Regions from separate parts of the Terribacillus saccharophilus genome, predicted to be linked through region 1. Evidence: a T-box and tRNA genes for the amino acid it is inferred to sense, from the RefSeq annotation. Region 1 holds a T-box; the other holds one or more tRNA genes.
The links. The T-box of region 1 lies ahead of ileS (isoleucine--tRNA ligase). A T-box ahead of a tRNA ligase gene usually reads a tRNA of that ligase, here a tRNA-Ile.
Positions count from the first base shown of each region.

Region 2: it encodes a tRNA-Ile, which carries the amino acid that the T-box ahead of ileS (isoleucine--tRNA ligase) is inferred to sense. The anticodon was not compared.

Region 1 covers NZ_CP008876.1:1,210,802-1,215,420, forward strand. Annotated here, with positions in the region: gene GZ22_RS06165 (YggS family pyridoxal phosphate-dependent enzyme) at 1-519, shown strand, start outside; gene GZ22_RS06170 (cell division protein SepF) at 534-980, shown strand; gene GZ22_RS06175 (YggT family protein) at 987-1,247, shown strand; gene GZ22_RS06180 (YlmH family RNA-binding protein) at 1,266-2,039, shown strand; gene GZ22_RS06185 (DivIVA domain-containing protein) at 2,112-2,612, shown strand; T-box leader at 2,682-2,902, shown strand; gene ileS (isoleucine--tRNA ligase) at 2,965-4,619, shown strand, end outside.
Region 2 covers NZ_CP008876.1:3,482,765-3,487,383, forward strand. Annotated here, with positions in the region: gene GZ22_RS17425 (cation-translocating P-type ATPase) at 1-684, shown strand, start outside; rRNA gene GZ22_RS17430 (16S ribosomal RNA) at 1,082-2,644, shown strand; tRNA gene GZ22_RS17435 (tRNA-Ile) at 2,742-2,818, shown strand; tRNA gene GZ22_RS17440 (tRNA-Ala) at 2,833-2,908, shown strand; rRNA gene GZ22_RS00005 (23S ribosomal RNA) at 3,018-4,619, shown strand, end outside.

The DNA of each region.
Region 1 (4,619 bases):
GGCGAGAATCGGATCGAGGGTTTTCTTGAGAAGCAGGCAGCTATCGGAGAAAAAGCTGTATGGCATTTCATCGGCAGTCTGCAAACAAGAAAAGTAAAAGATGTCATCAATCAGGTGGACTATCTGCATGCATTAGACAGATTGTCACTTGCGAAGGAAATTCAAAAACGGGCAGAAAAGAAAATCAAATGCTTTGTCCAAATCAATGTGAGCGGAGAAGCTACCAAATCAGGCGTGTCACCTGAAGAAACGCTAGGTTTTATCCAGCAGCTTGCAGGGTTTCCGGCAATTGAGGTTGTCGGTTTGATGACAATGGCACCGAATACAGAGAAGGAAGATGTACTTCGCAGTGTGTTCAGCGGTTTGAGGCAGCTTCGAGATGAAGTAAGAGCTGCAGATATGCTGCATGCACCTTGTACATACTTATCCATGGGAATGAGTAATGATTACACAATCGCGATAGAAGAAGGAGCGACTCATATCCGGGTCGGTTCTGCTCTTGTAGGTCCATATAAATGAGCGAGGTGAAGAAAATGAGTTTCAAAAATAAGATGAGAAATTTCTTTACTGTAGATGATGAAGAATATGAATACGTCGAAGAACAGCAAAACGAACAAGAGGAAATCGAGCCGTATCCACAGAACGGGCGAGAGCGTAATCAAAATCAGAACGTTGTCAGCCTGAAAAGTGTACAATCGTCCTCTAAAGTAGTTCTTTGTGAGCCGAGGACATATAACGAAGCGCAAGAAATCGCCGATCATGTTGTGAACAGGAGAGCGGTCGTGCTCAATTTGCAGCGTGTTGACCATCATCAGGCAAAACGGATTGTCGATTTTCTTAGCGGTACAGTCTACGCCCTCAATGGAGATATCCAGAAGCTGGGCAGTCAAACCTTCCTGTGTGCTCCGGACAATATTGAACTTGCCGGTAGCATATCCGATATGATAGAGGAGCAGGATGACTATAATAAGAGGTGGTAGAAGCAAATGCTTTGGTACGTAATTAGTACAGTTTTCACAGTATATTCCTTTGCGCTAATTATCTATATTCTCATGTCATGGTTCCCGGGAGCCAGGCAGTCGGCGTTCGGCGAAATTTTAGGCAGGATCTGTGAACCATATTTGGATGTATTTCGACGGTTTATCCCGCCACTAGGAATGATAGATCTTTCTCCAATTGTTGGAATTATTGTTTTACGATTAGCGGAGAGTGGATTGTATACAATTTATGCGGCGATTTTCTATTGATAAGGAGTATATAGTAACGTGAGCATCTATCAGCATTACCGGGAAGAGGAACGCCCTTTTATCGATCAGATCCTTTCCTGGATGGAACAAGTGGAACGTCAATACCAGCCCCGGGTGACCGATTTCCTGGATCCCCGGGAACAGCTTATTTTCAGGCAGCTGTTAGGCGGCCAAACTGAACTGCAGTGGTCTTTGTCAGGCGGAACGGAGAAAGCAGAAAGAAAACGGGGAATTATCGCACCGCTATATGATTCAATTACACCTGGGGATTTTAGTATCGAGCTGCTTGAGGCTACTTATCCCGAAAAGTTTGTCACACTGGAACACCGAGATGTAATGGGATCTTTCCTTTCCCTTGGAATTGATCGTAAAAAATTGGGCGATATCAGTGTGGGTGAAGGCGTAATACAACTTTTCACTACATCAGATATAACTACCTACATACGTGCAAATTTAGTTGTGGTCAAAAGAGCCAAGGTAACATGGGAATCGGTGGATCCAAATCGGTTCAGGCCTGAAGAGGTGGAATGGGTTACGAGCGAAACAACCGTTTCCTCTCTTAGGCTGGATGCTATCATAAAAGAGCTCTATCGTATGTCACGCCAGCAGGCAGCTGAGCGTATTCAAAAAGGTCTTGTTAAAGTTAATTTCAAGACGGTCGAGGATGTCAGCTTTCAGCTGGCTGAAGGAGATCTCCTATCCTTGCGAGGCATGGGCAGAGGCAAGCTTGCAGAAGTGAAAGGTACAACGAAGAAGGACAAGCAGCGCATTACATTGGAAAAATTAAAGTAGCCGTAACGGTTATTTTATGCTATCTTTGTCGAATAACAGCTATTATAGATTCTTTAACAGGAGGTGGCCGTCGTGCCATTAACACCTTTGGATATTCACAATAAGGAGTTCGCCCGCGGATTCCGCGGTTATGATGAAGATGATGTAAACGACTTCCTCGATAGAGTAATCAAGGATTATGAGATCATCATCCGTGAGAAGAAGGATTTGGAAGAGCGCATGCAGCAGCTCGAAGAACGGCTTGGTCATTTCAATAATATTGAAACGACACTAAATAAGTCGATCCTTGTGGCGCAGGAGACTGCTGAAGAAGTAAAAGGCAATGCAATGAAAGAGTCCAAGCTGATCATTAAGGAAGCAGAAAAGAATGCAGACCGTATCATCAATGAATCCCTTACAAAGTCCCGTCAGATTGCTTTGGAAGTTGAGGATCTTAAAAAACAAGCAAAAGTATTCCGCACACGATTGAAGATGCTTGTGGAAGCGCAACTTGAGATGATTGAAACGGATGATTGGGATGGATTGTTCGCAACAGAAGTTGCTTATGAACCTGAGGAAGAGACGGCGGAATAAAGTACGCTTGACGTTTTTCGCAAACTTACATATAATTTTACTATTATTAGCAAACAACATGACCATGATATAAAGACTGTGATCGGGACAGTAGGAAGTCCATACCGCTTTCAAAGCGAGCCAGGGAAGGTGAGAGCCTGGTACGGTATTTCTTTCGAACATCACCCGCTAGTTTCCATTCGAACCGCAAGCAGTAGAAATGGACGTCTCATTCACGTTACGAATTCGAGTGGATAGATGATACTAGTCTGTCTATAAGGGTGGTACCGCGAGTCTCTCTCGTCCCTTCTGGGATGATGAGAGACTCGTTTTTTTGCCCAAAATTATCGGTCATCATAAGGAGGAAATCACATTGGATTACAAAGAAACATTGCTGATGCCGGAAACGGCTTTCCCGATGCGCGGCAACCTGCCGAACAAAGAACCAAAAATGCAGCAGGAATGGGAAGAACAAAACATTTACAAAAAAGTGCAGGAAAGAACGGAAGGACGTCCGCTCTTCGTCTTGCATGATGGACCTCCATATGCTAATGGTGACCTTCATATGGGTCATGCGCTTAACAAAGTATTGAAGGACTTTATCGTTCGCTATAAATCAATGTCCGGCTTTCATGCACCATATGTTCCAGGCTGGGACACACACGGACTACCGATTGAACAAGCACTTACGAAGAAGAAGGTTGACCGCAAGAAAATGACTGTCGCAGAATTCCGCCGTCTTTGCGCGGAATATGCAATGCAGCAAATCAATAACCAGCGCACACAGTTCAAACAGTTAGGTGTTCGCGGTGATTGGGATAATCCTTATATCACATTGACGAAGGATTATGAAGCAGCACAAATTAAAGTCTTCGGTGAAATGGCAGAGCGCGGCTACATCTACAAAGGTATGAAGCCAGTATACTGGTCTCCATCTTCTGAATCTGCTTTGGCAGAAGCGGAAATCGAGTACCAAGACAAACGCTCTGCATCGATTTATGTAGCTTTCCAAGTAAAAGACGGGAAAAACTTGTTCCAAGGTGACGAGAAATTCATCATCTGGACAACAACTCCATGGACATTGCCTGCTAACGTCGCGATCTCTCTTCATCCAGAAGTGACGTATGTTGTAGCACAAGTTGGCAAAGAAAAATATGTTGTGGCAGAAGACTTGCTTAGCAACGTTACCGAAACACTTGAATGGAGCAGTCCTGAAGTACTGAAAACATTCAAAGGAAAAGAAGCGGAGTATGTTACAACACAGCATCCTTTCTATGACCGTGAATCGTTGATCATTCTTGGCGAACATGTTACGACTGACAGCGGTACAGGTTGTGTACACACAGCACCTGGACACGGAGAGGAAGACTTCTTTGCCAGCCAGAAATACAAATTGCCAATCATCAGCCCATTAGATGACAAAGGTGTATTCACAAGTGAAGCACCAGGTTTTGAAGGTGTATTCTATGATACGGCCAACAAAGAAATCACAGAACTGCTTGAAGAAAAAGGCGCATTACTGAAACTTGAGTTCTTCACGCATTCTTACCCGCATGACTGGCGTACGAAGAAACCAGTTATCTATCGTGCAACTGCTCAATGGTTCGCTTCCATCAAAGCATTCCGCGAACAAATCATTGAACAGATCAAAGAAGTGGAATGGTTCCCGAAATGGGGCGAAACACGCCTTTATAACATGTTCCGTGATCGCGAGGACTGGTGTATTTCCCGTCAGCGTGCGTGGGGTGTTCCGATTCCTGTATTCTACGGGGAAAATGGAGAGCCAATCATCACGCAAGAAACAATCCAGCATGTTTCCGACCTGTTCCTTGAGCACGGCTCAAATATCTGGTTCGAAAGAGAAGCGAAAGATCTATTACCAGAAGGCTTTACTTCCGAGCATAGCCCGAACGGCATCTTCACGAAAGAAACAGATATCATGGACGTATGGTTCGATTCTGGTTCTTCTCACCAAGGTGTGTTAGTAAACCGTCCGGAATTGCAGCGTCCGGCAGATTTATACCTTGA
Region 2 (4,619 bases), 1.2 Mb from region 1:
GCCATGGTACTTGCAGATGATAATTTTGTCTCTATAGTCAATGCTGTCGGAGTAGGACGCACGGTGTTTGATAATATCAAAAAGGCGATAGGCTATTTATTTGCTGGGAACCTTGGTGCAATTATCGCTATCCTTTTCGCTGTCTTTCTCAATATGCCAAATCCATTCACAGCTTTGCAGCTGCTGTTCATTAACTTAATCAATGACTCTTTACCGGCACTAGCTCTTGGTATGGAGAAGGAAGAGCCAGATGTGATGAAACGAAAACCTCGTGATATAAACGAGGGAATATTCTCTGGCGGCACGCTGCAAAGTGTAATCGTTCGAGGAGTGCTGATAGGAGCGGCAGTCATTGTTTCCTTCTATATTGGATTGCAGCATTCTACCGAAATGGGAATAGCGATGGCCTTTACGACACTTATCTTAGCCAGAACACTACAAACGTTTTCTGCGAGGTCCAATACGCAGACCATTTTCAAAGTTGGTTTTCTTACTAACAAATATGTACTCGGTGCAGTGGCAATTTGTTTTCTGCTTTATGGGGTCACAGTATTGCCAGGAGTACGCAGTATCTTTTCCATTCCGGATGCATTTGGTTGGAGAGACTGGTCCATCGCAACTGGGCTTGCTCTAGCGGCTGTCATATTGATGGAGATTATAAAAGCTATACGTAATAGAAGATAATAACTAGGAAAGCTCCGTTCTAAACGGGGCTTTTCTTTGTGATAAAATGGGTTAATGTGTGCCTGGAACGAGGCTGCGATCCGTTGCTTGAGAGCCCCGTAGAAGGGTCTCTCGGTGGCTTTTGAATTTTAATAGAAAAAAGATGTTGACGTATATCGAAATAGATCGTATACTGTTAAACGGCGCTAAGATAAGACGAAAAAACACGCCAAACAGATTATCAAGTTTTTTAAAAAAGGTTGTTGACAGAAACAACCGAGACATGATAAGATGTTCTAGTCGCCGAAACAAGCGACAACAACTTGATTCTTGAAAACTGAACAAAACAACCAATTACGAATTAAACGACAAGATCGTAAGATCAACGTCAGCTCTAACGAGCAAAAGCATCAAAACTTTCATGGAGAGTTTGATCTTGGCTCAGGACGAACGCTGGCGGCGTGCCTAATACATGCAAGTCGAGCGCAGGAAACCAGATGACCCCTTCGGGGTGATTCTGGCGGAATGAGCGGCGGACGGGTGAGTAACACGTGGGCAACCTGCCTGTAAGACTGGGATAACTTCGGGAAACCGGAGCTAATACCGGATAGTATTTCCTTTCTCCTGATTGGAAATGGAAAGACGGTTTCGGCTGTCACTTACAGATGGGCCCGCGGTGCATTAGCTAGTTGGTGGGGTAATGGCCCACCAAGGCGACGATGCATAGCCGACCTGAGAGGGTGATCGGCCACACTGGGACTGAGACACGGCCCAGACTCCTACGGGAGGCAGCAGTAGGGAATCTTCCGCAATGGACGAAAGTCTGACGGAGCAACGCCGCGTGAGCGATGAAGGCCTTCGGGTCGTAAAGCTCTGTTGTTAGGGAAGAACAAGTACGAGAGTAACTGCTCGCACCTTGACGGTACCTAACCAGAAAGCCCCGGCTAACTACGTGCCAGCAGCCGCGGTAATACGTAGGGGGCAAGCGTTGTCCGGAATTATTGGGCGTAAAGGGCTCGTAGGCGGTTTCTTAAGTCTGATGTGAAAGCCCACAGCTCAACTGTGGAGGGTCATTGGAAACTGGGGAACTTGAGTGCAGAAGAGGAGAGTGGAATTCCACGTGTAGCGGTGAAATGCGTAGATATGTGGAGGAACACCAGTGGCGAAGGCGACTCTCTGGTCTGTAACTGACGCTGAGGAGCGAAAGCGTGGGGAGCAAACAGGATTAGATACCCTGGTAGTCCACGCCGTAAACGATGAGTGCTAGGTGTTAGGGGGTTTCCGCCCCTTAGTGCTGAAGTTAACGCATTAAGCACTCCGCCTGGGGAGTACGGCCGCAAGGCTGAAACTCAAAAGAATTGACGGGGGCCCGCACAAGCGGTGGAGCATGTGGTTTAATTCGAAGCAACGCGAAGAACCTTACCAGGTCTTGACATCCGCTGACAATCTTGGAGACAAGACGTTCCCTTCGGGGACAGCGTGACAGGTGGTGCATGGTTGTCGTCAGCTCGTGTCGTGAGATGTTGGGTTAAGTCCCGCAACGAGCGCAACCCTTGATTCTAGTTGCCAGCATTAAGTTGGGCACTCTAGAGTGACTGCCGGTGACAAACCGGAGGAAGGTGGGGATGACGTCAAATCATCATGCCCCTTATGACCTGGGCTACACACGTGCTACAATGGATGGTACAAAGGGCAGCAAAGTCGCGAGGCTAAGCAAATCCCATAAAACCATTCTCAGTTCGGATTGCAGGCTGCAACTCGCCTGCATGAAGCCGGAATCGCTAGTAATCGCGGATCAGCATGCCGCGGTGAATACGTTCCCGGGCCTTGTACACACCGCCCGTCACACCACGAGAGTTGGTAACACCCGAAGTCGGTGAGGTAACCTTTTAGGAGCCAGCCGCCGAAGGTGGGATCAATGATTGGGGTGAAGTCGTAACAAGGTAGCCGTATCGGAAGGTGCGGCTGGATCACCTCCTTTCTAAGGATAATTGGAACTACTACTTCGTAGTAGATATCGTGATTGGTTGTTTGTTCAGTTTTGAAGGATCAAGCTGTAAATAGCATATCCTTTAGATGGGCCTATAGCTCAGCTGGTTAGAGCGCACGCCTGATAAGCGTGAGGTCGGTGGTTCGAGTCCACTTAGGCCCACCATCTATATTTTTACTGGGGCCTTAGCTCAGCTGGGAGAGCGCCTGCCTTGCACGCAGGAGGTCAGCGGTTCGATCCCGCTAGGCTCCACCATTTTTTTTATGTGAACCTTGAAAACTAGATAAGAAACAACAATGCCAAAACATCAAACTTTAAAGCCGGCAATTTATTGTCGCGATTTATAGATTTATCATGCGTTATTAGTTAAGTGAAGAAGGGCGCACGGTGGATGCCTTGGCACTAGGAGCCGATGAAGGACGGGACTAACACCGATATGCTTCGGGGAGCTGTAAGTAAGCTTTGATCCGAAGATTTCCGAATGGGGGAACCCGCTATCCGTTATTGGATAGTACGTATTACTGAATACATAGGTAATACGAGGCAGACCCGGGGAACTGAAACATCTCATTACCCGGAGGAAGAGAAAGCAAATGCGATTTCCTGAGTAGCGGCGAGCGAAACGGAATTAGCCCAAACCAGAAGGCTTGCCTTCTGGGGTTGTAGGACACTCCTTTGGAGTTACAAAGAAACCATATAGACGAAGCGGCTTGGAATGGCCCGCCATAGAAGGTAAGAGCCCTGTACTTGAAATGTGGTTTCCTCCGGAGTGTATCCTGAGTACGGCGGAACACGTGAAATTCCGTCGGAATCCGGGAGGACCATCTCCCAAGGCTAAATACTCCCTAGTGACCGATAGTGAACCAGTACCGTGAGGGAAAGGTGAAAAGCACCCCGGAAGGGGAGTGAAATAGATCCTGAAACCGTGTGCCTACAAGTAGTCGAAGCCCGTTAATGGGTGACGGCGTACCTTTTGTAGAATGGACCGGCGAGTTACGATCCCCTGCAAGGTTAAGTTGTATAGACGGAGCCGCAGCGAAAGCGAGTCTGAATAGGGCGATATAGTAGGTGGTCGTAGACCCGAAACCGTGTGATCTACCCATGTCCAGGGTGAAGGTCAGGTAACACTGACTGGAGGCCCGAACCCACGCACGTTGAAAAGTGCGGGGATGAGGTGTGGGTAGGGGTGAAATGCCAATCGAACACGGAGATAGCTGGTTCTCTCCGAAATAGCTTTAGGGCTAGCCTCAAAGGATGATGGTTGGAGGTAGAGCACTGATTGGACTAGGGGCCCTCATCGGGTTACCGAATTCAGTCAAACTCCGAATGCCAATCAATCTACTTTGGGAGTCAGACCATGGGTGATAAGGTTCATGGTCGAAAGGGAAACAGCCCAGACCGCCAGCTAAGGTCCCAAAGTGTGTGTTAAGTGGAAAAGGATGTGGCGTTGCTTAGACAACCAGGATGTTGGCTTAGAAGCAGCCATCATTGAAAGAGTGCGTAATAGCTCACTGGTCGAGTGACGCTGCGCCGAAAATATACCGGGGCTAAACACACCACCGAAGCTGCGGATTGACATCTACGATGTCAGTGGTAGGAGAGCGTTCTAAGGGCAGTGAAGGTCGATCGTGAGGACGGCTGGAGCGCTTAGAAGTGAGAATGCCGGTATGAGTAGCGAAAAAAGAGTGAGAATCTCTTTCATCGAAAGCCCAAGGTTTCCTGAGGAAGGCTCGTCCGCTCAGGGTTAGTCGGGGCCTAAGCCGAGGCCGAAAGGCGTAGGCGATGGACAACAGGTTGATATTCCTGTACCACCTAAATCCGCTTGAACGATGGGGGGACGCAGGAGGATAAGGAAAGCGCGCTGCTGGTTATGCGCGTCCAAGCCGTGAGGAAGTTGAGCAGGCAAATCCACTCAACACTAATTCCAGGCGGTTATGGGGAGGGAAATTTAGTACCGAAGTTCCTG